One region of the Sorangium sp. So ce406 genome, then DNA from elsewhere that is predicted to be linked to it. Evidence: riboswitches for the same ligand, from Rfam matches in the RefSeq annotation. Region 1 holds a riboswitch; each other region holds the start of a gene.
What was found. Region 1 has a riboswitch for cobalamin ahead of WME96_RS29505 (ribonucleoside-diphosphate reductase subunit alpha). Riboswitches for the same ligand answer to the same signal wherever they lie in the genome.
Positions count from the first base shown of each region.

Region 2: another riboswitch for cobalamin. It lies ahead of WME96_RS01710 (energy-coupling factor ABC transporter permease); the one in region 1 lies ahead of WME96_RS29505 (ribonucleoside-diphosphate reductase subunit alpha).
Region 3: another riboswitch for cobalamin. It lies ahead of WME96_RS05275 (TonB-dependent receptor); the one in region 1 lies ahead of WME96_RS29505 (ribonucleoside-diphosphate reductase subunit alpha).

Region 1 is NZ_CP150340.1:7,950,144-7,960,669, reverse strand. It holds gene WME96_RS29520 (NAD-dependent epimerase/dehydratase family protein) at 1-211, shown strand, start outside; gene WME96_RS29515 (FAD-binding oxidoreductase) at 247-2,133, shown strand; gene WME96_RS29510 (cytochrome c-type biogenesis protein CcmH) at 2,207-2,818, shown strand; cobalamin riboswitch at 2,952-3,159, shown strand; gene WME96_RS29505 (ribonucleoside-diphosphate reductase subunit alpha) at 3,417-5,915, shown strand; gene WME96_RS29500 (ribonucleotide-diphosphate reductase subunit beta) at 5,975-6,931, shown strand; gene WME96_RS29495 (DUF7676 family protein) at 6,953-7,252, opposite strand; gene WME96_RS29490 (MbnP family copper-binding protein) at 7,547-8,395, shown strand; gene WME96_RS29485 (carboxypeptidase-like regulatory domain-containing protein) at 8,397-8,930, shown strand; gene WME96_RS29480 (MbnH family di-heme enzyme) at 8,927-10,066, shown strand; gene WME96_RS29475 (thrombospondin type 3 repeat-containing protein) at 10,091-10,526, opposite strand, start outside.
Region 2 is NZ_CP150340.1:443,124-453,649, reverse strand. It holds gene WME96_RS01720 (3-hydroxyacyl-CoA dehydrogenase family protein) at 1-215, shown strand, start outside; gene WME96_RS01715 (enoyl-CoA hydratase/isomerase family protein) at 774-1,601, shown strand; cobalamin riboswitch at 2,548-2,753, shown strand; gene WME96_RS01710 (energy-coupling factor ABC transporter permease) at 2,886-3,563, shown strand; gene WME96_RS01705 (hypothetical protein) at 3,575-3,940, shown strand; gene WME96_RS01700 (CbiQ family ECF transporter T component) at 3,930-4,691, shown strand; gene WME96_RS01695 (energy-coupling factor ABC transporter ATP-binding protein) at 4,688-5,515, shown strand; gene WME96_RS01690 (CbiX/SirB N-terminal domain-containing protein) at 5,491-6,678, shown strand; gene WME96_RS01685 (TetR family transcriptional regulator) at 6,860-7,606, shown strand; gene WME96_RS01680 (ABC transporter ATP-binding protein) at 7,603-8,340, shown strand; gene WME96_RS01675 (hypothetical protein) at 8,337-9,104, shown strand; gene WME96_RS01670 (hypothetical protein) at 9,101-9,907, shown strand; gene WME96_RS01665 (CASTOR/POLLUX-related putative ion channel) at 9,918-10,526, opposite strand, start outside.
Region 3 is NZ_CP150340.1:1,436,445-1,446,970, reverse strand. It holds gene WME96_RS05285 (serine/threonine-protein kinase) at 381-2,129, opposite strand; gene WME96_RS05280 (ATP-binding protein) at 2,336-4,828, opposite strand; gene WME96_RS05275 (TonB-dependent receptor) at 4,884-7,109, opposite strand; cobalamin riboswitch at 7,348-7,554, opposite strand; gene typA (translational GTPase TypA) at 7,692-9,578, shown strand; gene WME96_RS05265 (hypothetical protein) at 9,650-10,210, shown strand; gene WME96_RS05260 (LysR family transcriptional regulator) at 10,223-10,526, opposite strand, start outside.

The sequences.
Region 1 (10,526 bases):
CTACGAGACGGCATCGAAGGACTCGTTCGTGTCGATCGAGAAGGCCGAGCGGCAGCTCGGCTTCGCGCCGAAGTATTCGAACAAGGACGCGCTGGTGCGCAACCTCGAGTGGTACCGGGCGCACCGGAGCGAGTTCGAGAGCCGCTCGGGCGTGACCCATCGCGTGCCCTGGAAGCAGGGCGCGATCGGCCTGTTGAAGGCGTTCTTCTGAGCCAACTGAGGTCGTCGACGGTGAGAGGTGATGACATGGATCAGGAGCGAGGGTTGCGGTCGCGCATCGAGCGCGCAGGAGCGAACGTCGCGAGCCGGCTGGGCTGGGGTTCGCGGGGTGGTGGCGGCAGGACACCGGCGCCCGCGGCGCCGCTCGGTGACGAGGAGGAGGCGCTCGACGGCTGGGGCTTCAAGGACACGCGCTTCGTCGTGAAGCCGGACGGCCACGTGACGCTCACGGGACGTCGCTACAACCTCAGCGGGCTCGATCTTCCGAAGTTGCTGCCGTGGCTGTCGGGCATTCTTCAGGCGCCGCTCGCCTACGACAACCGCAACGTGCCCCGCTATCCGCCCGCGGTTCCCGCCGCGCGGCGCGACGAGGCGCTGCTCGAGGCGCTCCGCGGCTTCCTCCGCGACGATCAGGTGAGTGACGAGCCGCTGGTCCGGCTGCGGCGTGGCCACGGCCACACCGGGGCCGAGATCTGGGCGATTCGCTACGGTCGGCTGCCCCGCGTCCCCGATCTCGTCGTTTTCCCCGAGGCGCACGCCGAGGTGGAGCGCCTCGTCGAGGTGGCGCACGAGCGCGGGGCCTGCCTCGTCCCCTTCGGCGGCGGTACCAATGTCACCGACGCCCTGCGCTTGCCCGTCGACGAAGCGCGTGTCGTCATCGTGCTGGACATGCGCCGCATGAACAAGCTGCGCTGGGTGGACCCGGTGAACCGCACGGCGTGCATCGAGGCGGGCGCCACCGGACGGCACATCGCCGCCGAGCTGGCCAGGCACGGGCTGACGCTCGGACACGAGCCCGACAGCGCGGAGTTCTCGACGCTCGGCGGGTGGATCGCCACGAACGCGAGCGGGATGAAGAAGAACCGCTACGGCAATGTCGAGGACATCGTGCTCGATGTCACGGCAGTGACGGCCCGAGGCGTGATTGAACGTCCCGCCGTGGGCCCGCGCGAGAGCGTCGGCGTCAACCCGAAGACCTTCCTGTTCGGGAGCGAGGGGAACCTCGGTATCATCACCAGCGCGGTGGTCAAGGTCTGGCCCCTGCCCGAGGTGCAGCGCTACGCGAGCGTGATCTTCCCGGACCTCGAGCGCGGCTTCCAGTTCCTCTACGACCTGCAACAGAGCGGCGCCGTTCCTGCGAGCGTGCGCGTGATGGACAACACCCAGTTCCATTTCGGACAGGCGCTGAAGCCGGCCTCGAAGGGCCTCGCCGCGCGGCTCAAGAGCCAGGCAGAGGCGCTCGTGGTGACGCGGATCAAGGGCTTCGACCCGCACAAGATGTGCGTGGCGACGGTGGTCTTCGAGGGCACGGCCGCGGAGGTCGCCTTTCAGGAGCGAACGCTCCGGGCCATCGCGGCGCGCCATGGTGGCCTCCAGGGAGGCGCCGCCAACGGGGAGCGTGGCTACCAGCTCACGTTCGGTATCGCGTACATCCGCGATCTGGCGTTCGAGCACTGGGCCATCGCGGAGAGCTTCGAGACAAGCGTGCCATGGTCGCGCGCGCTCGAGCTCTACGAGCGGGTCAAGCGCCGCGTGGAGCTCGAGCACGAGCGCCGCCGGCTACCCGGAAGGCCCTTCTTCACCGGTCGGATCACGCAGGTCTATTCGACTGGCGTCGCGATGTACTTCTATCTCGGTTTCTACGCGAAGGGCGTCGCCGACCCCGTTGCGGAGTATGCCGCCCTCGAGCACGCGGCGCGTGAGGAGATCCTCGCCTCCGGCGGCACGCTCTCGCACCACCACGGCGTGGGGAAGATCCGGCAGGACTTCCTCGGCGAGGTGTACTCCGAGGGCGCGCGGACGGTCATTCGCGAGGTCAAGCGCGCGCTCGATCCGGACAACCTCTTCGGCGCCTCGAACCACGGCGTGCGCGGCGCGGTCGCGCTGGCCGGCGAGACGGAGCAGGCGCCGTGACGGTGCCGCGCGGTGACCAGCGCGACATCGTGTCGCAGGGCCGTGGAGGTCGATAGCGGTAGTCTGTCTCGCCATGAGCCAGCGAGAGCACCGCGGCGCTGCGGATGCCCCGGTCCGTGCCCCTCACCGCGCGCGCGACGTGAGCTCGACGCTGCGTGTCCGATCGCCGCGGAGCTCGCGCGGGCGTCGCGCGGCGGCGCTGGTCGTCGCCGTCGCGGGCGTGGTCCTCAGCGGTAGGGCCACGCCCGCGACGACCAGCACGGCAGCGGGCGAGCTCGCCGACTCGACAGCGGCGCCCGGCGAGAGAGCGCTCGAAGGGCGCCTGCTCGCGCCTTGTTGCTGGGATCAGACACTCGACATCCACGAATCGCCGGTGGCGCAGGAGCTTCGTCGCGAGATCCGAGCGCGTCTCCGCCGGGGCGAGGCCGTCGACAGAGTCGAGCAGGACCTCATCGCGCGTCATGGGGAGCGTATCCGTGCGGCGCCTTCGTCCGGCGTCCTTGGCCAGGTTGCCCTGGGCTTGATGCTCGGCATCGCGGCGTCGTTCCTCGGGATCTTCGCCCTGCTGCGCTCGTGGAGGCGGAGCGCCGCGCAGCCGGCTCCGTCCAATCTGGCCATCGCGGCGCCTGTACGTGACGAGTACGACGAGCGCCTCGACGACGAGCTCCGGAGGCGCGACGCGTGAGCACGCCCTCGCTGTGCACCCTTGGCGCGGTTGTCGCGCGCCGGGCATCGATGGTCGATGGCCGGTCGTCGCTCCGCTCCTCTCCTCAGGTGCCCGCCACAACATCTCGCTTGACCTGCGCCCCGCACCGCAATATGTAGTGGCTCATGTTGGTGCCTCGGGCTTCGGCCCGGGGCTCAAAAGGGAACCCGGTGCGAATCCGGGGCTGCCCCGCAGCGGTAAGCGAGAACGATCTCCACGACGAGCACTGGCCCTCGGGCTGGGAAGCGGTGGACCGTAGGAAGCCGGCGAGAGCCGGAGCGCTCGCGAGCCCGAAGACCTGCCAACGTCCAGCGCCGGGGAGACATCCCGCGCCGGTTTGACCTGGAAGCCTCGAGGGAGGCGGGTAGGTCCGAGCTGGCGCAGACTCTCGCGCTTGTCCCGGTTCCGACCCCCTCCCGCGTTGTCTTCCTTTCGCCCGCGGGGGCGAGCGGTCGGTCCGAAGGGCTCTCCTGGAGAGCCTTGCGCGCTCGCGCACATCGGCTGGCTTCTTCGCTCTCGCGGCATCGACGCGAGCGGTCCGGTACCGCTCCGACGAAGCTCGACGAGGAGGATTGCCATGCTGAGCGACACAGTGACGATGAGCAACGGCGCGGCGCCGTTGCGGGCGCGGGGCGCGAGGAGCGGAGGCGCGGAGGAAGCGCTCCCGCACACGACGATGCGGGTGAAGAAGCGCGACGGGTCGAGCGAGCCTGTCGACGTCAACAAGATCGTCCGGGCCGTGAGCCGCTCTTGCGCGGCCCTGTCCGACGTGGACGCGCTCCGCGTCGCCACCAAGACCATCAGCGGCCTCTACGACGGCGCGACCACGCGCGAGCTCGACCAGCTCTCCATCCAGACGGCGGCGTCGCTCATCGCAGAGGAGCCGCAGTACGCGAGGCTCGCGGCGCGCCTGCTCGCGACCTATATCGACAAGGAGGTCCGCAATCAGGAGATCCACGCCTTCTCGCAGTCCGTCGCCGTCGGGCGGCGGCTCGGCCTCATCAACGAGCGGCTCCACAGCTTCGTCGCGCAGAACGCCCGCAAGCTGAACGACGCGATCGAGCCGGGGCGGGACCACGAGCTCGAGTACTTCGGCCTCCGGACGCTCTACGATCGCTACCTCCTGAAGCACCCCGAGACGCGCCTCGTCACCGAGTCGCCGCAGCAGTTCTTCCTGCGCATCGCCTGCGCGCTCTCCGAGACGGCGGCGCAGGCGGTCGAGCTCTATCGCCTGTTCTCGTCGCTCGACTACCTCCCGAGCTCGCCCACGCTGTTCAACGCCGGGACGAGCCACGAGCAGCTCTCGAGCTGCTTCCTGCTCGACTCGCCCGAGGACCACCTCGAGACCATTTACCAGCGCTACACAGACGTCGCGATGCTCTCGAAGTTCTCGGGTGGCATCGGGCTCGCCTACCACCGCGTGCGGTCGCGCGGCTCGCTCATCGAGAGCACCAACGGGCACTCGAGCGGGATCGTGCCGTGGCTCAAGACGCTCGACGCGTCGGTCGCGGCCGTGAACCAGGGCGGCAAGCGCAAGGGCGCCTGCTGCGTCTACCTCGAGCCGTGGCACGCCGACGTCGAGGAGTTCCTCGCGCTGCGCGACAGCACCGGCGACGAGGCCGCGCGCACGCACAACCTGAACCTGGCGAACTGGGTCCCGGACCTGTTCATGAAGCGGGTCGAGGCGGACGGCGAATGGAGCCTCTTCGACCCGAAGGAGGTGCGCGACCTCCCCGATCTCCACGGCGACGAGTTCGAGCGCCGCTATGCCCAGGCCGAGGAGGCGGGCATCGCAAAGAAGACAATGAAGGCGCGCGAGCTCTACGCGCGGATGATGCGCACGCTCGCGCAGACCGGCAATGGTTGGATGACGTTCAAGGACAAGGCGAACCGCGCCTGCAATCAGACGGCGCTGCCGGGCCGGACCGTGCACCTCTCGAACCTCTGCACCGAGATCGTCGAGGTGACCTCGAAGGACGAAGCGGCCGTGTGCAACCTGGGCTCGATCAACCTCGCGCGCCACACCGTCAACGGTGAGGGCGGCGCGGTCGCGTTCGATTTCGAGAAGCTGGCGCGCACCGTGCGGACGGCGGTCCGCCAGCTCGACCGCGTCATCGACCTCAATTACTATCCCATCGCCGCGACGAGGCGCTCGAACCTCCGCTGGCGGCCGGTGGGGCTCGGGCTCATGGGCCTGCAAGACGTGTTCTTCCAGATGCGCTTGCCCTTCGACGCCGGCGCCGCGCGGGACCTCTCGAGGCGGATCTCCGAGGAGGTGTATTATCACGCGCTCTCGACGTCCGCGGACCTCGCCGCCGAGAAGGGGCGCCACCCGGCGTTCGACGAGACGCGCGCCGCGCGCGGCGAGCTCCAGTTCGACGCGTGGGGCGTGGTGCCGGAGGACACGGCGCGCTGGGAGGCGCTCCGCGCGCGCATCCTCGCCGAGGGGCTGCGGAACTCGCTGCTCGTCGCGATCGCGCCGACCGCCACGATCGCGTCGATCGCAGGCTGCTACGAGTGCATCGAGCCGCAGGTGTCGAACCTGTTCAAGCGCGAGACGCTCTCTGGCGACTTCCTCCAGATGAACCGCTACCTCGTCGCGGAGCTCAAGCAGCGCGGCGCCTGGAACGACGCGGTGCGCGCCCGTCTCAAGCTCGCGGAGGGCTCGGTCCAGGGGCTCGACGAGCTGCCGGAGGAGGTCCGCGCCGTGTACCGGACCGCCTGGGAGATCCCGATGCGCTCGCTCATCGACATGGCGGCGGAGCGCGGCGCCTTCATCGATCAGAGCCAGTCGCTGAACCTCTTCGTCGAGAACCCCACCATCGGCCAGCTCTCGAGCATGTACTTCCATGCATGGAAGAGGGGGCTCAAGACGACGTATTACCTCCGATCGCGCCCCGCGACGCGCATCGCCAAGGCCACCGTGGATGCGCCCCCGGACCGGGCGCCCGCGGGCGACGCCGGGCCCCGCGAAGGCGGCGGAGGGACGGCGGCGCAGGCGCCCGCGGGGGCGAAGGCTGCCGCGGACGTGGCGTGCGCGCTCGAGAACCCCGAGGCGTGCGAGGCCTGCCAGTGAGCCGCGTCGGCCGCCCCGCGCGCCTCCTGGATCCGGGCCAGTGCCTCACGCTGCGCCCGATGGCCTATCCGGCCTTCTTCGAGATGTACCGCGCCGCCATCAGGAACACATGGACCGTGGAGGAGGTCGACTTCTCCACGGACGTGGGCGACCTGAGGAGGATGACCGACGCGGAGCGCCACCTCGTGCAGCGCCTCGTCGCGTTCTTCGCCACCGGAGACTCCATCGTGGCGAACAACCTCGTGCTCAACCTGTACAGGCACATCAACGCCCCGGAGGCGCGGATGTACCTGTCTCGGCAGCTCTACGAAGAGGCGCTGCACGTCCAGTTTTATCTGACGCTCCTCGACACGTACATCCCCGATCCGGAGGACCGCCACCGCGCCTTCGCGGCCGTCGAGACCATCCCCTCGATCCGGAAGAAGGCCGATTTCTGCATGCGCTGGATCGACTCCATCCAGTCTTTGAATCAACTGGAGTCGCGCTCCGAGAGGCGGCAGTTCCTCCTGAACCTCGTCTGCTTCGCCGCGTGCGTCGAGGGGCTCTTCTTCTTCGGCGCTTTCGCGTACGTGTACTTCCTGCGCTCGCGCGGCCTGCTCCACGGGCTCGCCGCGGGCACGAGCTGGGTCTTCCGCGACGAGAGCGCGCACATGCGCTTCGCCTTCGAGGTCGTGAGCACGGTCCGGCGCGAGGAGCCCGAGCTCTTCGACGCCGGCCTCTCGCGGTCGATCCTCGAGATGATGGATGAGGCGATCGACTGCGAGGCCCAGTTCGCGGACGATCTCCTCGGCGCCGGCGTCGCGGGCCTCTCGGCGCGCGACGTGCGCCGCTACCTCGAGTTCTGCGCGGACCAGCGGCTCGTCACGCTCGGCATGCCGAGGCGCTACGGGGCGAAGAACCCGTTCTCGTTCATGGATCTGCAAGACGTCCAGGAGGTCACGAACTTCTTCGAGCGCCGCGTCTCGGCGTATCAGGTCGGCGTCTCGGGGGAGGTCGTCCTCGATGGGGTGTTCTGATGTCCAACGGACTCAGGCGCCTCATCCGCATATCTGCGGGCGCCGAGGCCCATCGACCGGCGCTGGCTCGGGCGGCACGCCCGCGAAGCGCGCGCGCAGGTCCATCCAGAGCGCGAGCCTCGACCAGTCCGGCTCCTTGACGGGCTTCATGCGCTCCTGGTCGAGCCACGGGTTCGGGAAGAACACCGTCATCATCTGCTCGTCCCGCCCGCTCCAGAGCCCCGATCCCCGGCTCCTCGGGCGTCCGTTCGCGTCCAGATCGCGGTAGAACGCGGCGCGCGCGCACTGCCGCCAGCGCGCGAGCTCCCGAGGGCCTCTCAAGCGCTCTGAGGCGTCGCTTCCTCGAGGAGTCTCTCGGTAGCCACGTCGCCTGTGGATGCGACCCTGACAGCCATCTGTCGAGCTGCCTCAGGTGCGTCTACACTGGCTTTTTCTAGGCGCTCCTGGGGCACACCTCGCACGGATGCCGCCGGCACCCTTCGGAGGGCGCCGCGAGGTGCGACAAATTGATGCATCCCAGGAGAGCCGACCGTCGAGTAGGCTTCGCTCCGCTCCGGCGCGGCGGTGACGACGCTGCGGCCTCGTAGCTTGAAAGGTTGTCCGATGGTTGGTTCAATGGCTCGCGTCACGTTCCTGGGCGTGACCTGTCTCGCGGCGCTGAGCGGGTGCGGCGAGGGCGACGAGGACGTCGCCTCGAAGACGTTCGCGCTGAGCTTCGCCGCCAAGGTCGGCGACAAGCCGTTTTCCTGCACGACCACATTCGACGGCGTCGGCACGACCCGATCGGCGGTGAAGCCGCTCGATTTCCGGATGTACGTCTATGACGTCCGGCTCGTGCGCGACGACGGGTCCGAGGAGCCGCTCTCGCTCGAGCAAGACGGCACATGGCAGCGCGACAAGGTCGCGTTCCTCGACTTCGAGGACGGCACGGGCACATGCGAGACCGGCAGCCCGGAGACGAGGACCGAGATCGTGGGCACCGCCCCGGCCGGTGATTACGCCGGCGTCCGGTTCAGCCTGGGGTTGCCCCCGGAGATGAACCACCTGGACGCGGCGACAGCCCCGGCGCCCCTGAACATTCCCGGTATGTGGTGGTCGTGGAAGGGCGGCTACAAGTTCGTCCGCCTCGACCTCATCTCGACGATGAACCCGACGTACTTCTTTCACCTCGGAGGTACGAAATGCGAGGGTACCGTCAGCGAAGGCTTCTCGTGCGCGGCCGACAACGTCGCCGACGTGCGTCTTGACGGCGTCGACCCGGAGTCGAGCACCATCGTCTTCGATATCGCCAATTTCTATGCCGAGTCCGACCTCGACCACCAGGTCGACGGCATGACGGATCGCACCTCCGGCTGCATGTCGTTCGAGGGCGATCCCGAGTGCCCGCCCGTCTTCAAGGCGCTCGGCATGGGCTTCGACGGCGCGAGCCCTTCCGCTCCGCAAACCGCGTTCCGGGTGGAGTGAGATGTACCTTCATCGGCCAGCGGCCAGCCTCATCGCGCCGCTCTTGATCTGCGCGCTTGCCGGCTGCGGCGCCTCCGACGAGGACATGGACGAGCCGAGCGACGCGGAGGTCCTTCCGGGCGACCCTGGCTTCCAGCGCGATCCGGCGCTCAACGTGGACAACATCAGCGCTGCTGCGGAGAAGCGCAGCCACAACATGGGGCAGAACTGCATGGGCTGCCATCAGCCCCATGGGCCCGGCAAGGGGCTCTTCACCGCTGCCGGGACGGTGTACGCGCCGTCGGGCACGCCGGTCGCAGGCGGAACGGTCGAGCTCCGCACAGCCGCGCAAGGCGAAGGAGATCTCGTGCTCTCGGTCGCCATCGACGGGAACGGGAACTTCTTCACGACCGAGCCGCTGCCCTTCCCGGACGAGGCGCTGTTCTTCTTCCTGCGCGCGCCGGCCGGAGGGGGGACCAACAACATGCCTTTTCCAAGCATCTCAGGAGCTTGTAACCTGTGTCACAACGAGCAACGCCGCATTCTGCTGGAGTGACCCGCGCAAGCACGTCGGCGGCGCTCCTCGCGCTCGCGGTGGCGTCCTGTGGCGGCGAGGCGGAAGCGATCCCGCCTGTCGATAGCTATGAGCTCGCCCTGCCCGTCGGCTTCCCGAAGCCGTGGGTGCCGCCCGACAACCCGATGACCGAGGCGAAGGTCGCGCTCGGACGCGCCCTGTTCTTCGACAAGCGCCTCTCGGGCAACGGGACGATGGCGTGCGCCTCGTGTCATGAGCGCGACAGGGGCCTCGCCGACGGCAAGGTGACCCCGACCGGCTCGACGGGGGACGCGATTCCGCGCAACGCGATGGGGCTGGCCAACGTCGCCTATTTCCCGCTGCTCACGTGGGGCAACCCCACGCTGGCGTCGCTCGAGGAGCAGGCGCTCGTCCCGATGTTCGGCGAGAGCCCGGTCGAGCTCGGGATCACCGGGGCCGAGGACGTCGTCCTCGGCCGGCTCCGCGGCGATGATGCGTACAAGGCCGCGTTCGTCGCCGCGTTCCCCGGCGAGAGCGAGCCGATCACGCTCGACACCGTCGTGAAGGCGGTCGCGACGTACGAGAGGACGCTCATCTCCGGGCGCTCCGCGTACGATCGTTTCACGTACGGCGGAGAGGCGGGCGCGATGTCCGAGGCCGCGTTGCGCGGCATGGACCTCTTCTTCTCCGAGCGGCTCGAGTGCTATCACTGCCACAGCGGGATCAACTTCACGACCGCCTTCCGGAGCGCCGAAACGAAGCAGGCGGAGATGGATTTCCACAACACCGGCCTCTACAACCTCGGCCCGGACGGGAGTTATCCGCCCGGCGGAGAGGGGCTGTTCGAGTTCACCGGCGACCCGGCGGACAAGGGGAGATTTCGCGTTCCCTCGCTGCGCAACGTGGAGCTGACGGCGCCCTACATGCACGACGGGAGCGTGGCCACCCTGGAGGAGGTCGTCGACCACTACGCCGCAGGAGGCAGGACCATCAAGGACGGGCCGTTCGCAGGTGTGGGCAGCAAGAACCCGAACAAGAGCTCGCTCATCAGGAGTTTCACCATCACGCCAGAGGAGAAGGCGGATGTCGTGGCCTTCATGAAGAGCTTGACCGATCCGGAGTTCGCGGCCGTCGTGGATGGCGCGCAGGCGCCGTAGCCCCCGGCAAGCGACGCTAGCACCTCACGCCTGCCTCCGGCCGCGCGCGACCAGCAGCGCGCCGCCGAGGAGCGCGAGCCACGGCGCCGGCGCGCCGCTCGCTGGTGGGCCGCCCGCGGCGCGACAGTCGCAGCCGTCGCCGCCGCCGCCGAGCCCGCCGGCGGTGCCCCACGAGGGCAAGGCCCCGCCCGATGAGCCCGCCGTGCCCGACGCCGTCGCGCTCGACGCGGCCACGCTCGACGCCGCGGCGCCGCCGCCGCCTTCCCCGCCCGGACAACCCCGGTGCGCGAACGGCCCGGCCGCGGTCGGGCAGTCGTCATCCAGGTCGCCCACGAAGTCGTTGTCGTCGTCCGCGTCGCAGTCGTCCCCCACGCCGTCCCCATCCGCGTCGGTCTGAGCAGGGTTCGCCGCGGCCTTGCAGTTGTCGCAGTCATCCCCCACGCCGTCGGCGTCGGTGTCG
Region 2 (10,526 bases), 5.1 Mb from region 1:
ACCACCCGATGGGGCCGCTCGAGCTGGCGGACCTGATCGGGCTCGACACGGTGCTGTCGATCGCGGAGGTGCTGCACCGGGAGTTCGGGGACTCGAAGTACCGGGCGCCCACGCTGCTGCGGAACCTGGTGGCGGCGGGGTGGTACGGGAAGAAGAGCGGGCGGGGGTTCTACGTGTACGACGACAAGGGGCAGAAGACGGGGCGGGCGGTGTAGGATCCTGCAGCGGAGCCAGCGGGGGAGGGGGTGCCGCGCGGGGGGCCGGCGGGGGCCCCTCCCACAAACTCGCGCCTTTTGGGGGGCTATTGCCGTGGGAAAGGGTGGGTCGGTCCGGGAGGGCGTCGCACGGAGCGGGCCGGCGCTCGGGTTTGTGGGGCCCTACCCCGCCGGCCCCCCGCGCGGCACCCCCTCCCCCGCTGGCTCTCTCTGAGGAGCGGTGGGGGGTTGGGGGTTGGCAATAACTGCCTCGGCCACCCCAGATCAGCGGATGACGCGGTCGGGGAAGATCTGTGGCCGAGATTCGAGCGATCCCAGCAGAGATGGCAGTACCGCAGAATGGTTGACGGGCCCCCTCCTGCCAAAAAACAAGGGCCTTCCGCGCGCCAGGACTCGTGTCCTCGGAGCGATGAGCAGCGGTACCAGGCCCGCCGGCTCGCTCGCTCGTCGCGTCAGCCACGGTCCTCAGCATAGCAGCCCCGGGCGGGCACATCACGGCGCCTCCCGCGGCGCTCGGCCGCGCTTCCCCCCGGCGCGGCGCGCTGCTAACCACCGGTCATGACCGCTCAAGAACAGCAGCCGGGGGTCCCTGCTCGCGGTGCCCTCCAGTTCGTCGCCGTCGAGCGCGCGGGGCACGTCGCCACCGTGACGATCCAGCGGCCCGACAAGCTCAACGCCCTGAACCCCGCCGTGCTCGGCGACCTCACCGCCGCCTTCCAGGAGCTCCTCGCGCCCGCCGAGGGCGGCGAGGTCCGCGCGGCCGTGCTCACCGGCGCCGGCAAGGCGTTCGTCGCGGGCGCCGATATCGCCGAGATGGCGTCCATGAACAGCATCGCCGCGAAGCGGTTCGCCGACGCGGGACACCGGCTCGCCGACCTCATCGAAACGGCGCCGTTCCCGGTGATCGCCGCCGTGAACGGCTTCGCGCTGGGCGGCGGGTGCGAGCTCGCCCTCGCGTGCGACTTCATCTACGCGGCGGAAGGCGCCAGGCTCGGGCAGCCCGAGGTGAACCTGGGCGTCATCCCGGGGTTCGGCGGGACCCAGCGATTGCTGCGCCGGGTCGGCGTCGGCCGCGCCCGCGAGCTCGTCTATTCAGGAGACATGATCACCGCCGAACAGGGGCTCGCCATCGGGCTCGTCAACGCCGTCTTCCCGGCCGCCGAGCTCCTCGCGCGCGCCCGCGAGACCGCCCTCAAGATCGCCTCGCGCGGGCCGCTCGCCGTCGCCGCCGCCAAGCGCGTCCTCCTGCGCGGCGAGAGCCTCGACCTGGCCGCCGCCAACGAGCTGGAAGCCCAGGCGTTCGCCGCCCTCTTCGGCAGCGAGGACCAGAAAATCGGAATGAAAGCGTTCCTGTCGAAATCGCAGGCCGCATTCACCGGGAAGTGATGAACAGCGCATAAAAAAAGACCGCGCATCATGCCGGAGGGGGGAACCCAACATGAGCGCGGCGGGTAACCGCGCCGGGACACCAACCGTCCGCCGCGGTGCGCAAGAAAGACCGCATGCGCTCCGGGCTGGGGGGCTGCGCCGGCGCGCATGCGGTGATCGGAGTGTGGCACCCGAGAGCCCGCTGTCGATAACAAAGTGCAAGGCGTGCGCGCCGATGCGCGAATCGCTCACGCCACGAAGGCAGCCAGGCGACCGCGCCGACGCGCTCACGCCCGAATTCATGGAATGCACGTCCGAGCCGGGCATACCCATCCACACGAGACAGCATTCGACGTGACGAGCTCTTCGGGTCCCGAGAAAAGAGGACACCAAAGCCCGCTCGCCTCGTCAATCCGTGCTCAGCACGACGCAGCACGGCAGGCGCTGGACGTCGGCTCATGTAAGTAAAGAGCCAGGACGAACCAAGCGCGCTGCGACGAGAAACGTACCGGCGGCCACGACCGAACCCGCAAGAAACCGCCTGTGAACGCATTCCCAGGCGGGCGCCGGGCGAGCAGCGTCCAGGCGCGGCGAAAGTAAAGTGTGTTTACCACGGAAGCACGAAGGCCAGAAACTGACCAATCGGGCTCCGGTCGTGCGTCTCGGTCAATTTCGCGGCCTCCAGCAATGCGTCGATGGTTAAGGAGAAGCTCGCTCCCTGATGCCGCCTGGCCGCTCGGCGGGCGGAACATCGCGCGCGCGGCGCACGACGGCGGCACCGGACCGTCCGCTCGCGGGCGCGTGAGGCGCGACGCGGGAGGCGAGCGCGGCGAGCGCGGCGAGCACGGCGAAGCGCGCCGGCCCCTCGGACGAGGGCGCGGACGGCACAGGGCGGGCTGGACGGCGAGGGCGCGGCGCGACCTCCTTGACGCCGGGCGCGAAACGGGACTACCGAGCATCCATCTGACAATCTGTTTCCTCGGGTGCCCTCAGGGGCATAACAGGGAAGCCGGTGCGAATCCGGCGCGGTCCCGCCACCGTGAATGGGGAGCTGCATCCGAAGACCACTGGGCCTCCTGAAGAGACCCGGGAAGGTGGACGCAGCGCCGGGAGCTCGAACAGCTCCCCGAACCCATGAGCCGGGAGACCTACCCGAGTCCCACGAGGTGCAGCTTGCGCACGTCTTCGTGGCGTCCGGGTGCGGACTTCACCCGGAGCGCCAACATCGGTCTTCCCGGCCGCCCCGCCGTCATCTTTACCGCGTTCCTGGCCGCATCGCTCGCCGCGAGGCCCGCGGCCGCGATGCACCTCGCGGAGGGCGTCCTGCCGCTCGGGTGGTGCGCGGTCTGGAACGCGCTCGCCCTGCCCTTCGTCGCGATCGCCCTCCACCTGCTCCGGCAGCGCACCCAGCAGGACGCCTTCTACAAGCCGTTCGTCGGCCTCGTCGCCGCCGCCGTCTTCGCGATCTCGTGCATGCCCGTGCCGGTGCCGACCGCGGGGACGTGCTCCCACCCGTGCGGCACCGGGCTCGCCGCGGTGCTCATCGGGCCCTGGATGACTGTCCTCGTCACCGTGGTGGCGCTCCTCATCCAGGCCCTCTTCCTCGCGCACGGCGGGCTCACCACGCTCGGCGCCGACGTCGCGTCGATGGGCATCGCGGGCGCCTTCACCGGGTACCTCGCCTTCCGGCTCGCGCGGCGCTGCGGCGCGAACCTGTGGGTCGCGGGGTTCCTCGCCGGCGTGACGTCGGACTGGGCGACGTACGCGACGACGGCGCTCGAGCTCGCCCTCGGGCTCGCCGGCGAGGGGTCGGTGACGTCCATGTTCACGGCCGTCGCGCTCGCCTTCGTCCCCACCCAGCTCCCGCTCGGCCTCCTCGAGGGCGCCATGACCGCCGGGGCCCTCGTCTTCCTGCGCTCCCGGCGGCCCGACATCCTGGAGCGGCTCCGGGTCGTCCCGCTCGCCGCGGGGGCGTCGTGACCCGGCCGCCGATGCCGCGCCGGTCGGCCGCGGCGCCCTGGCGCGCCGCGCTGCCGCTCGCCGCGGCGCTCCGGCTCACCGCCGCGCTGCCGCTCGCCGCGCTGCCGCTCGCCGCGGCGCTCTGGCTCACCGGGTGCGGCAACGCATCCTGGGACGGCGTCGACGAGGCCGTCGTCCGCCGCGTCGCCGAGGACGCGGGGCGCCACGACACGGGGCCGCTCTTCGCTGGCCTGGAGGGCGACCTCCTCCTCTTCGCGTTCCTCTGGGCAGGGCTCCTCGCCGGCTTCGCCCTCGGCTACTTCTCGCGCGTGCTCTTCGTGGAGCGCGCCGACCAGCCCGCCGCCAGGGCCGGCGGCGACGAGCTCCGTGCGGAGTGACCTGCCCGCGCCGCCCCGCGGCCGGCTCCGCGACGTGGACGCCCGGCTCCGCCTCGGGGCCGCCGTGGCGGCGTGCTGCGTCGCCGCGGGCGCGCGCTCGCCCTGGACGCCGGCCGCGCTGCTCGTCCTCGCGTGCACGGCCCTCCGGCTCCAGGGCCTGACCGCGGGCGCCATCCTCCGCGCCTTCGCGCCCGCCGCGTGGATCGGCGGCGTCGCGGCGGCGCTCGCGCTCGCGCTCACCCCGGGCGAGCCGCTGCTCGCCGGCGCGGCGTTCCCGCTCGACGCGGTCACGCGCGAGGGCGCCCGCCGCGCCGCGGCGATCGGCGCGCGCGTCCTCGCGGCGGCCGCGGTGCTCAAGTGGCTCTCCCGCGCGGCCGCCCCCGCCGAGATCGACGCGGCCCTGGCCGGGCTCGGCGCGCCCGCGGCGCTCGTCGAGCTGCTCGCGCTGGCGCGGCGCTTCGCCGGCGTGCTGCAGCGCGCCGCCGACAGCGCGTGGAGCGCCGCCGGCCTCCGCGGCGGGTTCACGCGGCCGGCCGCCGCCGCGCGCTCGGCCGGCGCGGTCGCGGGTGTCGTGGCGCTCCGGACGCTGGAGCGCTCCGAGCACGCCGCCGTCGCGATGCAGCTCCGCGGCTACCGGGGGAAGCTCCCGGTCGCCGACCGCCGCGCGAGCGCGCCCGCAGCGAACCTCGCGTTCGCCGCCGCCGCCGCCCTGGCGCTGACGCTCTGCGTGGCCGCGGGAGGCGCGGGGTGAGCGCGATCGCGCTGCGCGCCCCGGCGATCGGCTACCGCGGCGGCGCGGCCGTGCTGCGCGACGTGCGCCTCGACGTCGCCGAGGGCGAGTCCGTGGCGGTGCTCGGCGGCAACGGCGCCGGCAAGACCGCGCTGCTCCGCGCGCTCGTCGGGCTCCTCCCCGCGCCCGGCGGCGGCGTCGAGATCGCGGGCCGCCGCGTGGGCTCGCCGTCGGACGCTGTCGCCGCGGGCGCCGCGCTCGTGCTCCAGGACCCGGACGACCAGCTGCTCGGCGCGACGCTCCTCGACGACGTCCTGTTCGGCCCGCGGAACCTCGGCCTGCCCGCGCCCGAGGCGCGGCGCCGCGCGGAGGCGGCGCTCTCCGCCGTGCAGATCGCGCACCTCGCCGATCGCGCGATCGAGGCGCTGAGCTTCGGCGAGCGCAAGCGCGCGTGCATCGCCGGGATGCTCGCGATGCAGCCGCGCGTGCTGCTGCTCGACGAGCCGACAGCGGGGCTCGACCCCGAGGGCGAGCTCGCCCTGTGCCGGACGCTGCGCGCGCTCTCGGAGCAGCAAGGGACCACGCTCGTGACCGCGACGCACGCGGTCGACCTCGTGCCGCTCTTCGCCACGCGCGCGGTCCTGCTCGGCGACGGGCAGGTGCTCGCGGACGGGCCGCCGCGGGAGGTGTTCGCGCGGGGGGAGCTCCTCGCGCGCGCGCGGCTCAGGCGGCCGTGGGTCGCGGAGCTCTGGACCCGGATGACCCCGGCCGAGCCGCGCGGCCGCGAAGGACTCCCACTCACCCTGGAGGAGGCGCTCGCATGCATGACGAAGGGCTCCTGCTGATCGGCCACGGCAGCCGCGACGCCGCGTCGAACGCCGAGTTCGAGGCGCTCGTGGCCGAGCACCGCGCGGCGCGGCCCGGCATCGTCGTGCAGCACGGGTACATCGAGCTCGCGACGCCGCACCTCGCCGACGCGCTCGCGGCGCTCGCGGCGCAGGTGTCCCGGGTGGCCGTCGTGCCGCTCTTCCTGTTCGCGGCGGGGCACGTGAAGAACGACATCCCGATCGCGCTCGAGCAGGCGCGGACCGCCTTCCCGGGCGTGCGCTTCTCCGCGGCGCGGCCCCTCGGCGTGCACCCGGCGCTCGCGGAGATCGCCTTCGAGCGGGCGGCGTCCGTGCTGCCGGAGGATCCGGCGGCGCGCGCCCGCACGGCGCTCGTCGTGGTGGGGCGCGGGGCCAGCGACCCGGACGCGAACGGCGACTTCTGCAAGATGGCGCGGCTCATCGGCGAGGGCCGGGGGCTCCAGCTCGTCGAGCCGACCTTCATCGGCATCACCCGGCCCTCGGTCGAGGAGACGCTGGAGCGCGTCGCGCGCCAGCGGCCCGAGCGCGTCGTGGTCGTCCCCTACTTCCTCTTCGCCGGGCGGCTGATGACCAAGCTCGCCGAGCAGGTCGATCGCTTCTCGGCGACGTACCCGTGGATCCGCGCGTCGCTCGCGCCGCACCTCGGCCGGTCGAGCGCGCTGTCCGGGCTCATCGACGAGCGCGCGCGCCAGGCGCTCGCCGGCGAGGCGCCCCTGCCCTGCGACACCTGCATGTACCGCACCGCCCTGCCGGGGCTCGCGCGGGAGGTCGGCGGGCTGAAGGCGATGCTCTACAGCGTGCGCCACACGCTGACGCACACGCAGGCGTCGAACCACCCGCACGCGCACCGCTCGCTGCGCAAGCACGTGCTCGTCTGCGGCAACGCCGACTGCGTGGACCGCGGCAGCCTGGCGCTGCTCGAGGCGCTGCGCCGGCGCCTGAAGCAGGCGGGCCAGCAGCAGCAGATCCGCGTGACGAGGACGTCGTGCATGGGGCGCTGCGGCGAGGGGCCGACGGTGGCCGTCTACCCGGATGGCGTCTGGTACCGGGGCGTCCGCGAGGAGGACGCGAAGGACCTCGTGGAAGAACACCTGCTCGGCGACCGGCTGGTGGCGCGGCTCGTCGACGACATCATGCAGTGAGGCGCGGCGGCCTGGAGCCGCGCTCGAGCAAGGATCTCTGACGCCAGGAGCTGGTCCTCGACGTCGCTGTCGACGAGGGCCCCCGGAGCGGCTCGCCCGCGGCGTCGACGCATGGCGCGCCACGTCTCACGCCAGGGTCGACCGATTTGACTCATTTGGCCATTCGAGTCATATGAGTTCTGTGCCCGTTCGTCGCCCCGACAAACCCCGCGACCCCGCGCGGCGCGCCCGGATCCTCGAGGCCGCCAAGCGCCAGTTCGTCGAACGCGGCTTCAAGGGCACCAACCTCGACGCCGTCGCCGCCGAGGCCGGCTGCGCTAAGGGGGCCCTCTACCTCGAGTTCGCCGACAAGGAGGCCCTCCTGCGCGAGGTGGTCGAGCAATCGTTCGCCACCATCCGCGCGCGCTTCGCCGCCGAGGTGCTCGGCCTGGAATCCCCGCTCGATCGGCTCGTCGCCACCCTCCGCTTCGCCCACCGCCAGCAGGCCGCCGAGCCGCTCTTCGGCAAGCTCCTCCGCGAGGACCCTGACCTCCGCGCGCTCCGCCTGCTCGACGACGCCGCGAGCGCCGCCGCCGCGAAGGCGCAGATCGCCCAGATCAACGGCTGGGTCGACGAGGGCATCGCGCGCGGCGAGATCCGGCCCGACGTCGATCGCGGCGCGATCCCCTTCGTCCTCGGCGTGCTGCGCTTCGCGCCCCAGCACCTCGGGCTGATCACGTCGTTCGGCGCCTTCGCCGGCGAGCGCACGCTCGACGCGATCGCCGACATCTTCCGCGCCGGCCTGGCCGCGCGCCCCGCGGCGACCTCCACGGAGACGACCTCCACGAACACGAATCCCACGGACACGAATCCCACGGACACGACCCCCCCGGACACGAATCCCACGAAGCAGCGCGCGACCGCGTCGCGCGCGAGGAGCAAGCGATGAACCAGGCGATCGAGGTGAACGCGCTCGGCAAGCGCTTCGGGAAGGTCACGGCCGTCGACGGCGTGAGCTTCACCGTGGCGGCCGGCGAGATCTTCGGCTTCATGGGGCATAACGGCGCCGGCAAGACCACGACGTTGCGCATGCTCCTCGGCCTGACCCGGCCCACCGCGGGCGCCGCGCGCGTGCTCGGGCGCGACGTCGTCCACGAGACGCTCGAGGTCCGTCGGAACGCGGGTTACCTGCCCGCGTCGTACTCGCTGCCCCCCGACATGACGGCGCGCGGCTTCCTCCACTACATCGCCGCGATGTTCGCGCTGCCCCGCGACGTCGCGACCGCGCGCGCCGACGCCCTCCTGCGCCGCTTCGGGCTCGAGCGCGAGGCCGACCGCCCGCTGCGCGGCTTCTCCACCGGCATGGCCCAGAAGGTCGGCATCGCCCAGGCGCTGATCAACGAGCCCGCGGTGCTCCTGCTCGACGAGCCGACCTCGGGCCTCGATCCCCTCGGCCGCCACGAGCTCCTCGAGGTGCTCCGCGCGCTCGCGCGCGAGCGCGGCGTCACCATCGTGTTCTCGTCGCACATCCTCTCCGACGTCGAGGCCCTCTGCCGGCGCGTCGCGGTGATGCACCGCTCGCGCCTCGTCGCCTGCGATGAAGTCGAGCGCCTCAAGGACGCGCACGGCGCGCGCACCATGGACGATCTCTACCTCGCGCTCGTGCGCAAGGAGGCCGCGTGATCCGCCTCCTCTGGCTCGACTACCTCACGACGCTCCGCGAGCGGAAGACGTGGCTCTGCGCCGCGATGCTCGCCTACGCCCTGGTCGCGATCCCCGTCGTGCTCGCGCGGCCGCCCGATCACGTGCGCGCCGCGATCGCCGCCTGGTTCGGCGACGCCGCGCCGTTCCAGGTCTTCATGTACGTGTGGATCGACCTGACGATGAACAAGGCGATCGCGTTCCTCCCCGTGGTGCTCGCCAGCGGCGTCGTGCTCCGCGAGCGCGACACCGGCGTGCTGCCGCTCCTCGCCAGCAAGCCGCTCTCGATCCCTCGCTACTTCGTGCTCCGCGCGCTGAGCGCGTGCGCGGTGATGGTGACCCTGCACGTCGCGACCCAGCTCGCCGGCGCCGCCTACTTCGCGGCGCGCGTCCCCGGCTTCCGCCCCGGCCCCTTCCTCGGCGCGATGTCGCTCCACGCCTTCGCGGCGCTCTTCGCGACCGCGCTCTGCGCCGCGATCGCCGCGTGGGTGAGCCACCGCGCCGCCTCGGCGCTGATCGGGTTCGCCACGCTCGGGGGCCTCGTGGGCCTCTCGCTCATCGGCTTCTACCAGCCCGCCTGGCGGAGCCTCACCCTCGCGAACCCGATCACCCTCGGCGCGCTCGGCCTCGGGAGCCTCGACCACCTCGGCCCCGCCGTTCTCGGCCCCCCGATGCTCGCGCTCGCCGCGCTCACCGCCCTCACCATCGCGGTGGGCGCCGCGGGCGTCCGGAGGATGGAAGCATGACCTCCACGACCGCCCCCGCCGCGGGCTCCCTCCGCGGCTACTTCGCCCTCGAAGCTCGCCACGCCCCGCTCCGCACCTCGCTCGTCGCGGCGATCGCCGGCGTGCTCGTGGTGCTCGGCAGCCACGCGCTCATCGTGCGGCTGCCGGCGCAGGTCATCCGCTTCATGGAGCAGGCCTTCCGCGTCGAGGGGATGGCCGCCGTGCTCCTGCTCAACGATCTGCTCGCCACGTATTTCACCGCGTACTTCGTCGCCCTGGCGGGCATCGTCGACGCGACGGTCACGGCGCGAGAGGAGCACCGGCTCGAGCTCCTGCTCGCCAAGCCGATCCGCGCGCGCGTCCTCCTCGCCGCGCGCACGGCGCCCTCGCTGCTCGCCGGGGCCGGGGCGGGCGTGGTGGTCGCGGTCGCCACCGCGGTCGCCGTCGCGCCGTACGTCGAGGCGCGCGACAAGATCAGCGCGGCGGGCGCGCTCGGCGCGGGCCTCTTCCTCGTCGCGATCGCGATCGCGATCCTCTCGGCGCTCCTGCCGCTCCTCGTGCGGATGCGAGACGGCTTCCTCGCGCTCCTGGTCGCGTCGGGCGCGTGGATCGCGCCGCTGATGCCCACGGCGGCGTTCATCTACCGGCCCGACGCGTTCGAGGCGCACGAGGGGCTCAGGGGGGCGATCGTGCTCGCGTCGCTGCTCTGGAGCGACGCGACCTCGGCCTGGCTCGGCCCGGCCGCGCTGGCGATCGCGATCCCGCTCGCCGCGATCTCCATCGCCGCTTCTGGCGTGCTCCTCGAGCGCACCGACGCGCGCTGAGCCCGCCTCGCTACTGCTCGGCCAGGACGATGATCCTGTCGCCTTTCGCGAGCGTCAGCTTCGCGCGCTTCCTCGGGTTCACCTTCACGCCGTAGGCCTGCGCCGCGTCGTCGGCCTGCGCCGCGAGCCGGACGCCGACCGCGACCTCGCCGCGCCGCCGCGCCGCCTCGACGACCGTGGCGAAGCTCACCGGGCGGGCGAGGCGCACGTAGTCGCCCGCGGGCTTCAGGTAGAGCTCGGACCCCTCCGGATCGAACAGGTCCTCGAAGACCGCGGCGAGATCCCGGTTCTCGGAGATCTGCGCGAGCATCAGGCTGATCAGCTTGTCGCTCACGATGAAGTCGTCCGCCTGCGCGACCTCGGCGAGCTCGCGGTTCCTGACGTCGAGCATCTCGCTCACGATGCTGAAGCTCTGGCCGCGCTTCGCCTCGATGTCGCGCAGGTGGAGCAGCGTGACCAGGGTGCGCGCGTCGGCCTCCTGCGGATCGAGCGCGTCGGAGTAGCTCAGCGTCACGACGTGATCGAAGGCGCCGACGACGCGATCGAGCGTGCGCCGGTCGGTCGTGTCGCCCGGCTCGAACGTGACGGTGAGGTTCTCGAGCTCGCCGCGCTCGGCCTC
Region 3 (10,526 bases), 6.1 Mb from region 1:
TTCGTGGTTCCGAGGGGTTGGCCGCCTGCGTAAAGGGGAAGGAGAACCGGCGTGCCGCCGGATGGATTCTTGCTCTAACGCCGACGCTTCAGCACAGCCTCGCCCCTCGGCGGCCGGTGGTGTGTCGGAGTGCTCGGATCTACCGAGCGCCCCCCCCACCTCGACCAGGACCGCCGAGGCGCGCGCTTGGTACCATGCGTGGCAGACGCCGTCGAGAGGGTGCGACGCGCGCGCACGACGAGAGTTCCTGTCGTCGCCGCGGCGTCAGGAGATCACTTAGGGAGATTACGTAGGATCGTGTCGTGGCGTGAGGCAGCGGAGAGGAGCGCGCATTACCGCGCTCCTTCACGAATTGTCGTGTTCCGTTGCGCTGGTCGCGTTCAGTTGCGCTCGGTCGCGTTCTGCCGCCGGTCCGAGCCCGACAGCCGCTGATCGGAGCCCGAGTCGGCGTTGGGGCTCGCGTGCGAGGTGAGGAGCTCCGCCACGAGATCCCGACACTCCGGTTTGTTCCGGAGGTGGCTCAAGAGCAGGTTCGACGCCTCGCTGAACGACTTCTCGTACGCGAGCCCCTCGCGCGTGCGCGCGGCGACGCGCTCGCGCCCCTGCGCGAGGTCCTCCTCGAGGGCCTCGGCGTAGCGGGCGAGCTGGGCGCGGAGCTCGTCGATCTGGCGGCGGAGGTCGCGCGCGTTCGCCTCGCGCGCGTTCTTCTTGTGCTCGTAGCGCCCGAGCTGCTCGCGCTTCGCCTGCGCGGTGGCGCCGGCCGCGCCCGCGCGCTCGTAGACGAGCGGGTCGTGGTTGCCCTGACGGGCGGCCGCGTCGGCGAGCTGGCGCGCGGAGAGCGCGAGCTTCTCGGCGGCGGCGAGCTCCACGCGGACCTTCTCGACGTCCTCGCCGTCGGCCATCGCCTCGCGCATCACGCGCGACTCCTCGTGCGCGAGCTCCTCGACCTTGCGGCCGATCTCGGCGCGCAGCGCGCGGCCGCGGCGCTCGAGCGCCTCGAGCTTGCGGGTGAGGCTCGCGACCTCGCCCTCGAGCTTGTTGGCGCGCGCGGCGAGATCCCAGGCCTGCGCGAGGCCGTTCTGGACCTCCTGCGGCACCTGCCCGGACGGGTAGGCGCGGGAGACCATGCGCGAGAAGAGGGCCGCGCGGCTCGCCCACTCGATGACGCCCGCGCTCTGCGGCGGCGGCGGCGGCGGCGGCACCGGCACGCCGTCGCCCCCCTCGACCTCCCACGCGTGGGCTGGCAGCCCGCGCTGGAGCGCCTTCAGCTCCTCCTGGAGGTGGTGGGCGTCGCGGTAGCGCTTGCGGATGTCCTTCTCGAGCAGGCGCAGCACGATCGCCTCGCCCTGCGCGTGCGCGTCCGGGCGGATCGAGCGGGGGCGCGGCGGCGCGTGGGTGCGCTGCATCTCGAGGAGCGTGTCGCGGTCGTTCGCGCGGAAGGGGAGCTGCCCGGTGAGCATCTCGAAGAAGAGCACGCCGAGCGCGTAGAGGTCGGACTGCGCGGTCGCCTCCTCGCCGCGGGCCTGCTCGGGCGACATGTACTCGGGCGTCCCGAAGACCGCGCCCTTCGGGGCGAGGCGCGGGTCGCGCGCGATGGCGGCGAGGCCGAAGTCGAGGATCTTGACGAAGTCCTTCCGGCCGCCGCGGTGGGTGAGCAGGATGTTGTCGCTCTTCAGATCGCGGTGCACGACGCCGAGGTCGTGGGCGCGCGCGAGCGCGGCGCACATCTGCTCGAGGATGTCCACCGATCGCGCGATCGGCATCGGGCCTCGCGCGAGCTCCGCCGACAGCGGCGTGCCGACGAGGTACTCCATGACGAGGTAGAGCTCGCCCTCCTCGGTCTCGCCGATGTCGTGGATATCGATGATGTGGGCGTGATCAACGCGGTTTGCGGCGCGCGCCTCGCGCAGCATCCACGCGCGGAGATGGGTCTCTCCGCGGAGATCGGGCCGGATGAGCTTCAGGGCGACGACCCGGTCGATCAGCACGTGACGGGCGCGGTAAACGACGCCCATGCCGCCTTCGCCAAGCCGTGCCTCGAGCCGGTACCGGCCGGCCACGACCTTCCCGATCAACGGATCGGTGCTCGAAGCCTTGGGACCTGCCGGTCGCTGAATCGCGCGCTCCATGGTGCCTTCGTTTCTCCTCAGCGCTCCCCGAAGTGCGTTTCGCCTGTCTAAGGGGCCTTATTGCGCTGTGCGGTGAGTCGGATCGCTCGCTGAAGGTATCCGGTTTGAAACAGCCGGTCTACGGGCCCGCGGCCCGGGTGGAGATGAATCTCGCGCGCGCTCCGCGTGGGGGCGGGGTGGGAGATCGGCGCCGCTTGCGCGCGCCTTCAAGCGTCCGCGGAGGGCCGCGCGGCCGGGGGCGCGTCCGCTTGCGGGCGGGCGCTGACCGGGCGAGGATCGAGGGGCAAGCGACAGACGAAGCGCGCCCCGGCCAGCGCGCCGCGGCGCGGATCTCCGCCGCGGCCGCCCTCCGCCGGCGCGGGCGCGAGGGTGAGGGTGCCTCCGTGCCGACGGACGATGTCGGTCGAGATCGAGAGCCCGAGGCCCGTCCCCTGCCCTCGCGGCTTCGTGGTGAAGAACGGATCGAAGATGCGCTGCGCGAGGTCGGGCGGCACGCCGGGGCCGCTGTCGACGATGGCGACCGCCGCCATGTCCTCGTCGATCCAGGTCTCGACGCAGATCGCCGGCGCGCCGGGCGCGCGCGGGGCCGCCCCGCCCGCGCCGGCTCCCCCGCCGGTCGAGGCGGCGCTCGCCAGGTCGGCGGGGGTGGACGGCGCGGCGTCCGGTCGGGCGGCGCCCGGCGATGAGGGCGCGGCGGCGCTCGCGTCCTCCAGCGCCTGGATGGCGTTCACGAGGAGGTTCATGAACACCTGGTTGATCTCGCCGCTCCGGCAGGTGACGGGCGGCAGCTCGCCGTAACGCCGGATCACCTCGATGCGCGCCTGGCGGAGCCGCGGGCCGAGCAGCAGCAGCGTCTCCTCGAGCCCGGCGTGCAGGTCGACGGGCAGCGCCTCGCCCGAGATGCGCGAGAAGCTCTTCAGGTTCGTGACGATGCGGACGCTGCGCTCGACCGCCCGGTGGACGAGGGTCGAGATGCCGACGAGGTCGTCGAGCGCCGCCTCGGCCTGGAGCCGCTCGCGGAGCGCCGCGAGCGCGCGGCGGCGGTCGTCCGGGAGCTCGGGCTCGGCCGCCCGGTAGGCGTCGAGCACGGCGCGCAGCTCGGCGGCGCGCTCCTCGATCGGCTGGGCGGCGCCGGCGATGGCGTTCAGGGGGTTGTAGATCTCGTGCGCGACGCCGGCGACGAGCTCGCCGATCGAGGCGAGCCGCTCGCCCTGGATGAGCGCGGCCTGCGCCCGGCGGAGCTCGGTGAGCGCGCGCGTGAGCTCGGCGGTGCGCGCGGCGACGTTCTCCTCGAGGCCGGCGCGCTCGCGCTCGAGCTCGGCGATGGTGCGGGACAGCGCCTGGCGCATGCGCTCGACGCTCTCGCCGAGGCCGACGACCTCCCGCGGCCCGGACAGCTCCGGCACGACCGCGTCGAGCTCGCCGCGGGCGACCTCGTCGGCGGCGCGGGCGAGCTGCGCCATGGGCCGGGAGAGCTCGCGCGCCGCCCGCGCGACGACGCCGAGGGCGGCGAGCACGAGGAGGGAGAACGAGGCGAAGAGCGCGGTGACGGCGTTGAAGTCCTCGTTGAAGGAGGAGCCGGTCGCGAGCGCGCGGTAGAGGCCGATCGACGAGAAGAGCGAGAGGAGCCCCGTGAACAGGAGCGGCAGCCCGAAGTCGCGGAGCATGCGCCGCCGCAGGGGCATGGGCGCCGCGCCGCGCCGCGCGCCGTCGCCCTCCTGCGCGCCCGTCCACGCGCGCAAGAGGTCGACGGCCCGCGCGACCGAGTCCTTGTGCCACGCGCGCTGGTAGAACGAGACGCCGAAGCCGAAGAGCGCGCCGAAGCCGAGCTGCATGAGCCCGTCGGCGAGGGTGAAGGCGGCGCCGGGGCGCACGTAGGCGATGCCGATCGCGGTGCACGCGAGCCACAGCGCGAAGTTGAGGTACGCGAGCACGTCGGGGAGCCGCTCGGCGCGGGCGAGGCCGCGGGCGAGCAGCGCGCGGTCGCCGGACGGGCCGGCCTCGAGGGCGGCGACGATCGCGCGCGTGGCGGGGCGCACGGCGAGGGTGAAGCCGAGGGTGCCGGAGAGCGCGAGGAGCGGGACGACCTCGAACCACGCCTGGAACACGACCTGGCTCTGGGTGCGGAGGAACGCGACGGCGAAGAGCAGCATCACGTGCCCGCCGACGATGCCGGCGGCCGTGGCCGACTCCGCGAGCCGCGGGCGGAGCGCCGCGGCGAGGGCGCGCGCGGAGGCGGCCTCGGAGGCGCCGCTGTCGGCCGCGTCGGCGCGGAGCACGGCGCGGTAGATGGCGCGGCGCATGCCGCCGGCCATGACGCCGAAGGCGACCGCGGTGACGATAAGGCCGAGCCACGCGGGCGGGGTCGCCTGGCCGATCCCGAGCGGGCTGGGCCACGAGGAGGGGGGCGCGGCGGGGGCGCCCCGGCCGGCGAGCGGCAGGACGGCGAGCGGCCAGGAGAGGGTCCGGATCGCCGCCGCGATGGCGAAGCCGCGGTCGCCGCGCCGGACGAGCGCGCCCGAGAGGGCGGCCGAGAGGGCCATCGAGGCGAGCAGGAGGATGGCCGGCCACGGCGTCGTGAGGGCCGCGGGGACGACGGCCGAGAGGAACAGGAGCGCGGAGAACAGCTCCCAGCCGTTCGCGACGAGCTCCGCGCGGGCGCGGGGCGTGCGGAGCAGGGAGAGCGGGGGCGAGGACACGGGCGGGCGGCATGGAAGCCCAGGGCCCGCGCCTTCGCAACGGGCGCCGCGCCGCTCACCGCCAGTACAGCGTCGCCCGCCCGATCGCCGTGAACGGCCACCCCGGCGAGTAGTGGATCCCGGTGACCGCGGCCGGCTCGTGCGGCAGGCGCGACTCGCTCGCGAACTGGACCTCGCGCCACGTCGCGTCGAGGAGGTTCTGGACGTCCACGGCCACCTCGACGTCCCTCCACCGCAGCCCCGCGTTGGCGTCGATCACCGTGAACCCCTCGGCCGTCAGCGACTCGTCCTCGGTCGCGGGCCGCGCGCCGATCGACTTGACCCGGAGCGCGGCGAACGGCGTGAACGCGCCGAACGTCGGGCGGACGCCGACACCGGCGGTCAGCGTCCGCGTCGGCGCGAGGGCCACCGCGCTCCCGTTGCCCGCGTTCGCGCGGAACCGCGCGCGCGTGAAGGTCGCGTCGACGTCGGCGAAGAGCCAGCTCCCGAGCCGGTAGCGCGCGCCGATCTCGAGGCCGTAGCGCCGCGTCTGCGCCGACGGCTCGGTGACACCGGCGTCCCCGCTCCAGACCAGCTCGGAGTCGAGATCGAGGAGGAACCCCGCCGCGCTCAGCGTCAGGCCGCGCAGCGGCGTGGCCCTCGCGCCGAGCTCGTAGCCCGTCGCGGGGGTGATGAGCGTCGCCCCGCCCTCGCCCAGCACCACGCCCTGGGCGTCGTTCGAGTGGAAGCCCCGCCCGTAGTGCGCGAACAGATCGAGGCCGTCGACCGGGGAGACGATCGCCGTGAGCTTCGGGAAGAGCTGCATCTGCCCCCGGAAGCCGCTCGACCGGCTCCCGGTCGCGCCGAGATCCTCGCGCCGGTCGTCCACGTTGACGTCGATCCACTGCCCCCGCAGCCCCGCCACGAAGCGGAGCCAGCGCCGGATCCGGGCGTCCTCCTCGACGTAGACGCCGATCTGGCCCTCGTCGATGTGGGCCCTGCCCCGCTCCTCGATCCGCTCGCGCGCCTCGTCGTGGTGGAGCGACTTGTCGATCGCGTCGGCGCGGATGTGCGCGCCGAGCGACGTCGTGAGCTTCGCCCCGCGGTACTCGAGGCTCCGGCGCAGCCGGAGATCGGCGCCGCCGACGACGCGGTCGTCGTTCTGCTCGATCTGGTCGCCGTGGACGGGGTCCTCGGTGAAGAACGTGAAGTTCGAGTACAGCGTGAAGCGGTAGCGGACGAGGTACGCCATCGCGCTCAGGTCGGCGTCCCGCCACGCCGTCGTGTACGCGAGGGAGGCCATGTGCCGCTCGGTCGCGCCGCCCTCGGTCGGGTCGACGGAGCCGAAGTGATCGATGCACGGCGGGTCGGACGCGGGCGGCGTCGGGCCCGGGTGGCCCTGCTCGCCCTCGCCGCACACGGCCCGCGCGGGGACCTGACCGGAGCCGTACCAGGTCGACCCGTAGGACATCCAGGTCATCTGGATCTTCCCGGTCGGGCTGAGATCGTGCGTCGCCCTCAGGTACACGTTGAAGCGCTCGAGCCGCTCGGGGCTGAGGAACGGACCGTCGTTCCGGTAGACCTCCGCCGCCGCCACGGCGCGCCATGTGTCGCCGAGATCCGGCGAGGCGATCACGAGGCCGCGCCGGATCCCGTACTGCCCCACGCTGACCTGCGCGTGGCTCTCGTCGAGCTTCTCGGCGAAGCGGAGGTTGACGGCGCCCGCGGTGCCGAAATCGCCGATGCTCGCTGTATAAGGCCCCTTGGTGCCGTCGAGCCCCGTCACGAGCTCCGGGATCACGAAGTAGAGGTCGGTGAACCCGTGCCCGTGGCCGTGGCTGACCATGTTGACGGGGACGCCGTCGACGAAGAAGGCGACGTCCGTCCCGTGGTCCGCGTCGAACCCGCGAAGGAAGTACTGGTTCGCCTTGCCGCCGCCGGCGTGCTGCACGGCGAAGAGCCCCGGGACCGCCTCGACGATGTCGCCCGCACGGAGCCTCGGCCTGAGCTCGAGCTCGCGGTGCCCGACCGAGACGCGCGAGGCGGCCTCGCTCCCCGGCTTCTCCGCGTGGACGGTGACCTCGATCGCCCCGCCGCCGTCCGCGGGCGCCCCCGCGCCGCCGTCGGAGGACGCGCCCGCGGCCGCCTCGGCGCCCGCGGCCGCCTCGACGACCGCGGTCGCCTCGGGGACCTCGCCCTCGGCGCGCGCGAGCGGCGCGGCGGCGAGCGAGGTGGATAGCGCGGCGAGCAGGTGTCGTGAAAAGCAGCGTCCGTTCCGCTTCGTGATCGTCGTGCGCGGCATGCGCGTCCTCCTTCGGTGGCGTCGCGCAGGGCGGCTCCGGGCCGCTCGCGCCGAGCACCGCGAGGAGAAGAGAGGCCTGTCCGTCGCACACCGCGCCGGGCCGACCTCTCGCCCCCGCGGGCGAACGGGAGGTCGCGCGGGGGGCGGGTCGGACTCCGGGGCGCGCGCGGACGGCTGCGGCGGCTCGGACCTCTCCGCCTCCCTCGAGGCTCCCAGGTCAAACCGGCGCCAGATGTCTCCCCGTCGCCGGGCGATGGCAGGTCTTCGGGCTTGCGAGCGTCTCGGCCTGGCCGACTTCCTACTGTCCACCGCTTCCCAGCCCTCTCGGGCCAGTGCTCGTCGTGGAGGTCGTTCTCGCTTACCGCTGCGGGGCAGCCCCGGAATCTCACCGGGTTCCCTATTCAGCCTGGGCAAGGGCCCAGGCACCAACGCGGCGCGCACCCTATTGCGGCGCGGCTTCGGCTGTCAACGCTCCCGCTCACCCCGCTCGCTCACCGCGCCTCGCGCGCGTTGCTCACCGCGCTTCGCGCCCCCTGGGCGCGACGTCTGCCGCGCGGGCCGGACGTTCGGGCTCTGGCGAGGATGGGCTCGCTCCTCCGTGGGTCGCGTGCTACACGGCCGCCGCTGTATATGCCGCGTAACGATCTCCGCAACATCGCCATCGTCGCCCACGTCGACCACGGGAAGACGACCCTCGTCGATCACATGCTCCGCCAGTCGGGCGCCTTCCGAGAGAACGAGGTCGTGGCCGAGCGGGTCATGGACTCGAACGACCTCGAGCGGGAGCGCGGCATCACCATCCTCGCGAAGAACACCAGCATCCGGTACCGCGGGGTCAAGATCAACATCGTCGACACGCCCGGCCACTCCGACTTCGGCGGCGAGGTCGAGCGCACGCTGATGATGGCCGACGGGGCGCTGCTCCTCGTCGACGCCGCCGAGGGCCCGCTGCCGCAGACGCGGTTCGTGCTCTCGAAGTGCCTCCAGCGCGGCTTCCCGGTCATCGTCGTCATCAACAAGATCGACCGCAGCGACGCGCGCGCCCACGAGGTGCTCTCCGAGGTGTTCGACCTCTTCTGCGACCTCGAGGCGAGCGACCCGCAGCAGGACTTCGCGACGCTCTACGCCGTGGCGAAGCTCGGCCAGGCGAAGCGCGAGCTCGAGGACGAGGCGACGGACCTACAGCCGCTCTTCGAGACCATCCTCGAGCGCGTCCCCGGCCCGTCGGGCGACCCCGACGGGCCTCTGCAGGTCATCGTCTGCAACACGACGCACGACGACTACGTGGGCCGGCTCGCGGTCGGCCGCGTGGTCCGCGGCACGGCCCGGTCCGGCGCCGACGTCGCGCTGCTCGGCGAGGACGGGCAGTCGCGCGGCTACGTGAAGATGCTCTACGCCTACGAGGGGCTGAAGCGCGTCCCGGTCGAGAGCGCCGTCGTGGGCGAGGTGATCGCGATCGCGGGGCTCGATTCGGTCACGATCGGCGACACGATCGCGGATCTGGGGCAGCCCGAGGCGCTGCCGCGGATCGTGGTCGAGGAGCCGACGATCAAGATGAAGATCGGCGTGAACACGTCGACGTTCGCCGGCAAGAGCAAGCAGTCGAAGTACCTGACGAGCCGCCACCTGAAGGAGCGGCTCGAGCGCGAGGCGATGAAGAACCTCGCGATCCGGGTGGAGCCGACCGAGGTGCCGGACACGTTCGTGGTGCTCGGCCGCGGCGAGCTCCAGCTCGCGATCCTGGTCGAGACGATGCGGCGCGAGGGGTACGAGATGCAGCTCTCGAACCCCGAGGTGGTGACGCGCGAGATCAACGGCGAGGTGATGGAGCCGATCGAGCTCGTGGTGGTCGACGTGCCCGACACCTACGTCGGCATCGTGACCGAGCGCCTCAGCGGTCGGCGCGGCCGGATGGTGAAGATGACGAACCCCGGCTTCGGGCGCGCCCGCCTCGAGTTCCGGGTCCCGTCGCGCGGGCTCATCGGCTTCCGCGGCGAGTTCCTGACCGCGACGCGCGGCACCGGCCTGCTCAACACGATGTTCGACGGCTGGGCGCCCTGGGGAGGCCCGATGATGCGCCGCCCGACCGGGGCCATCGTCGCCGATCGCGCCGGCGTGGCGACCCCGTACGCGCTGCACCACCTGCAGCCGCGCGGGATGTTCTTCATCGTCCCCGGCGTCGAGGTCTACGAGGGGATGATCATCGGCGAGCACAACCGGCCGAACGACACCGACGTCAACGTGATCAAGGAGAAGAAGCTGTCCAACGTGCGCAACCACGGCAAGGACGAGAACGTCCTCCTGGCGAGCCCGCGGCTGCTCACGATCGAGACGGCGATGGAGTGGATCGACGGCGACGAGCTGGTCGAGGTCACGCCCGACGCGGTGCGCGTCCGCAAGAAGGTGCTCGCGTGCAACCGCCGCGAGCGCCGCGAGGACGCGATCGAGCAGTCGCAGGCCGTGGAGTGATCGGCGGCGCGCGCGGCGTGGTCGACGCGGCGCGCGCCCCGGCGCTGCCCGGGCCGGTGTAGACTCGCGGCATGAGAACGACGCTGCTCTCGGCGGGCCTGGCTTCGCTCGTCGCGCTCGCGGGGGCGGGCGCGTGCGGCGGGAACGTCGTCGTCGACGGGTCCCCCGGGGGCGACGAGGGGTCCGGGGGCGCCGGCGCGACGGCGGGCGCCGCGTCGGGCCCGGCCGCCCCGTCGAGCGCGGGCGCGGGCCCGCTGACGACCACGGCGGGCGCGGGCCCGCGATCGTCGAGCGCCGGCGGCGCGGATCCGGTCGAGGCGCAGATGGCCTCGTGCGGCGCCTTCTGCGCGCTGTTCGACCGCGCGTGCCCGTCGAACGGCTGCCGCGACGCCTGCGCGGAGCTGCTCACCGCGCCGCGCCCGTGCAACGCGCTGACGGCGCCGTACTTCGACTGCATGAGCGCCGGCATCCAGATCTCGTCGATGACGTCCTGCGAGCAGATCGCGCGCTGGCTCGATCCGCTCTTCGAGTGCCTCGGCTCCAGCGCGTCCAGGTGCGAGACGTCGTTCAAGGACGTCTGCTCGGAGCCCTTCCAGGACCACCGGGCGTGTCAGCTCGACGGCGCCCCGTAGCCCGGACGCTCGTCACCTGATGATCGGCCGCGGGCGCGGCTCGGGCCGGAGGGCGCGCCGCAGCGGGGCGAGCGCGTCGACCACGAACGCGACGAGCGCCTTCACGCGCGGCGCCGCGCGCGCGTCCCGGTGCACCCCGAGCCACAGCGCGCGCTCGGGCGGCGGTGAGGGCGGCGCGAGGAGGCGCAGGCCCGGCGTCGCGTCGCCGAGGTAGCGCGGCAGGCAGACGAGCCCGACGCCGGCGGCGCCCATCGTCGCCTGGGCCTCGCGGCCGTTGGTCCTGGCGGCGACGCGGGCCTTCCCGGCGACGGCGCTG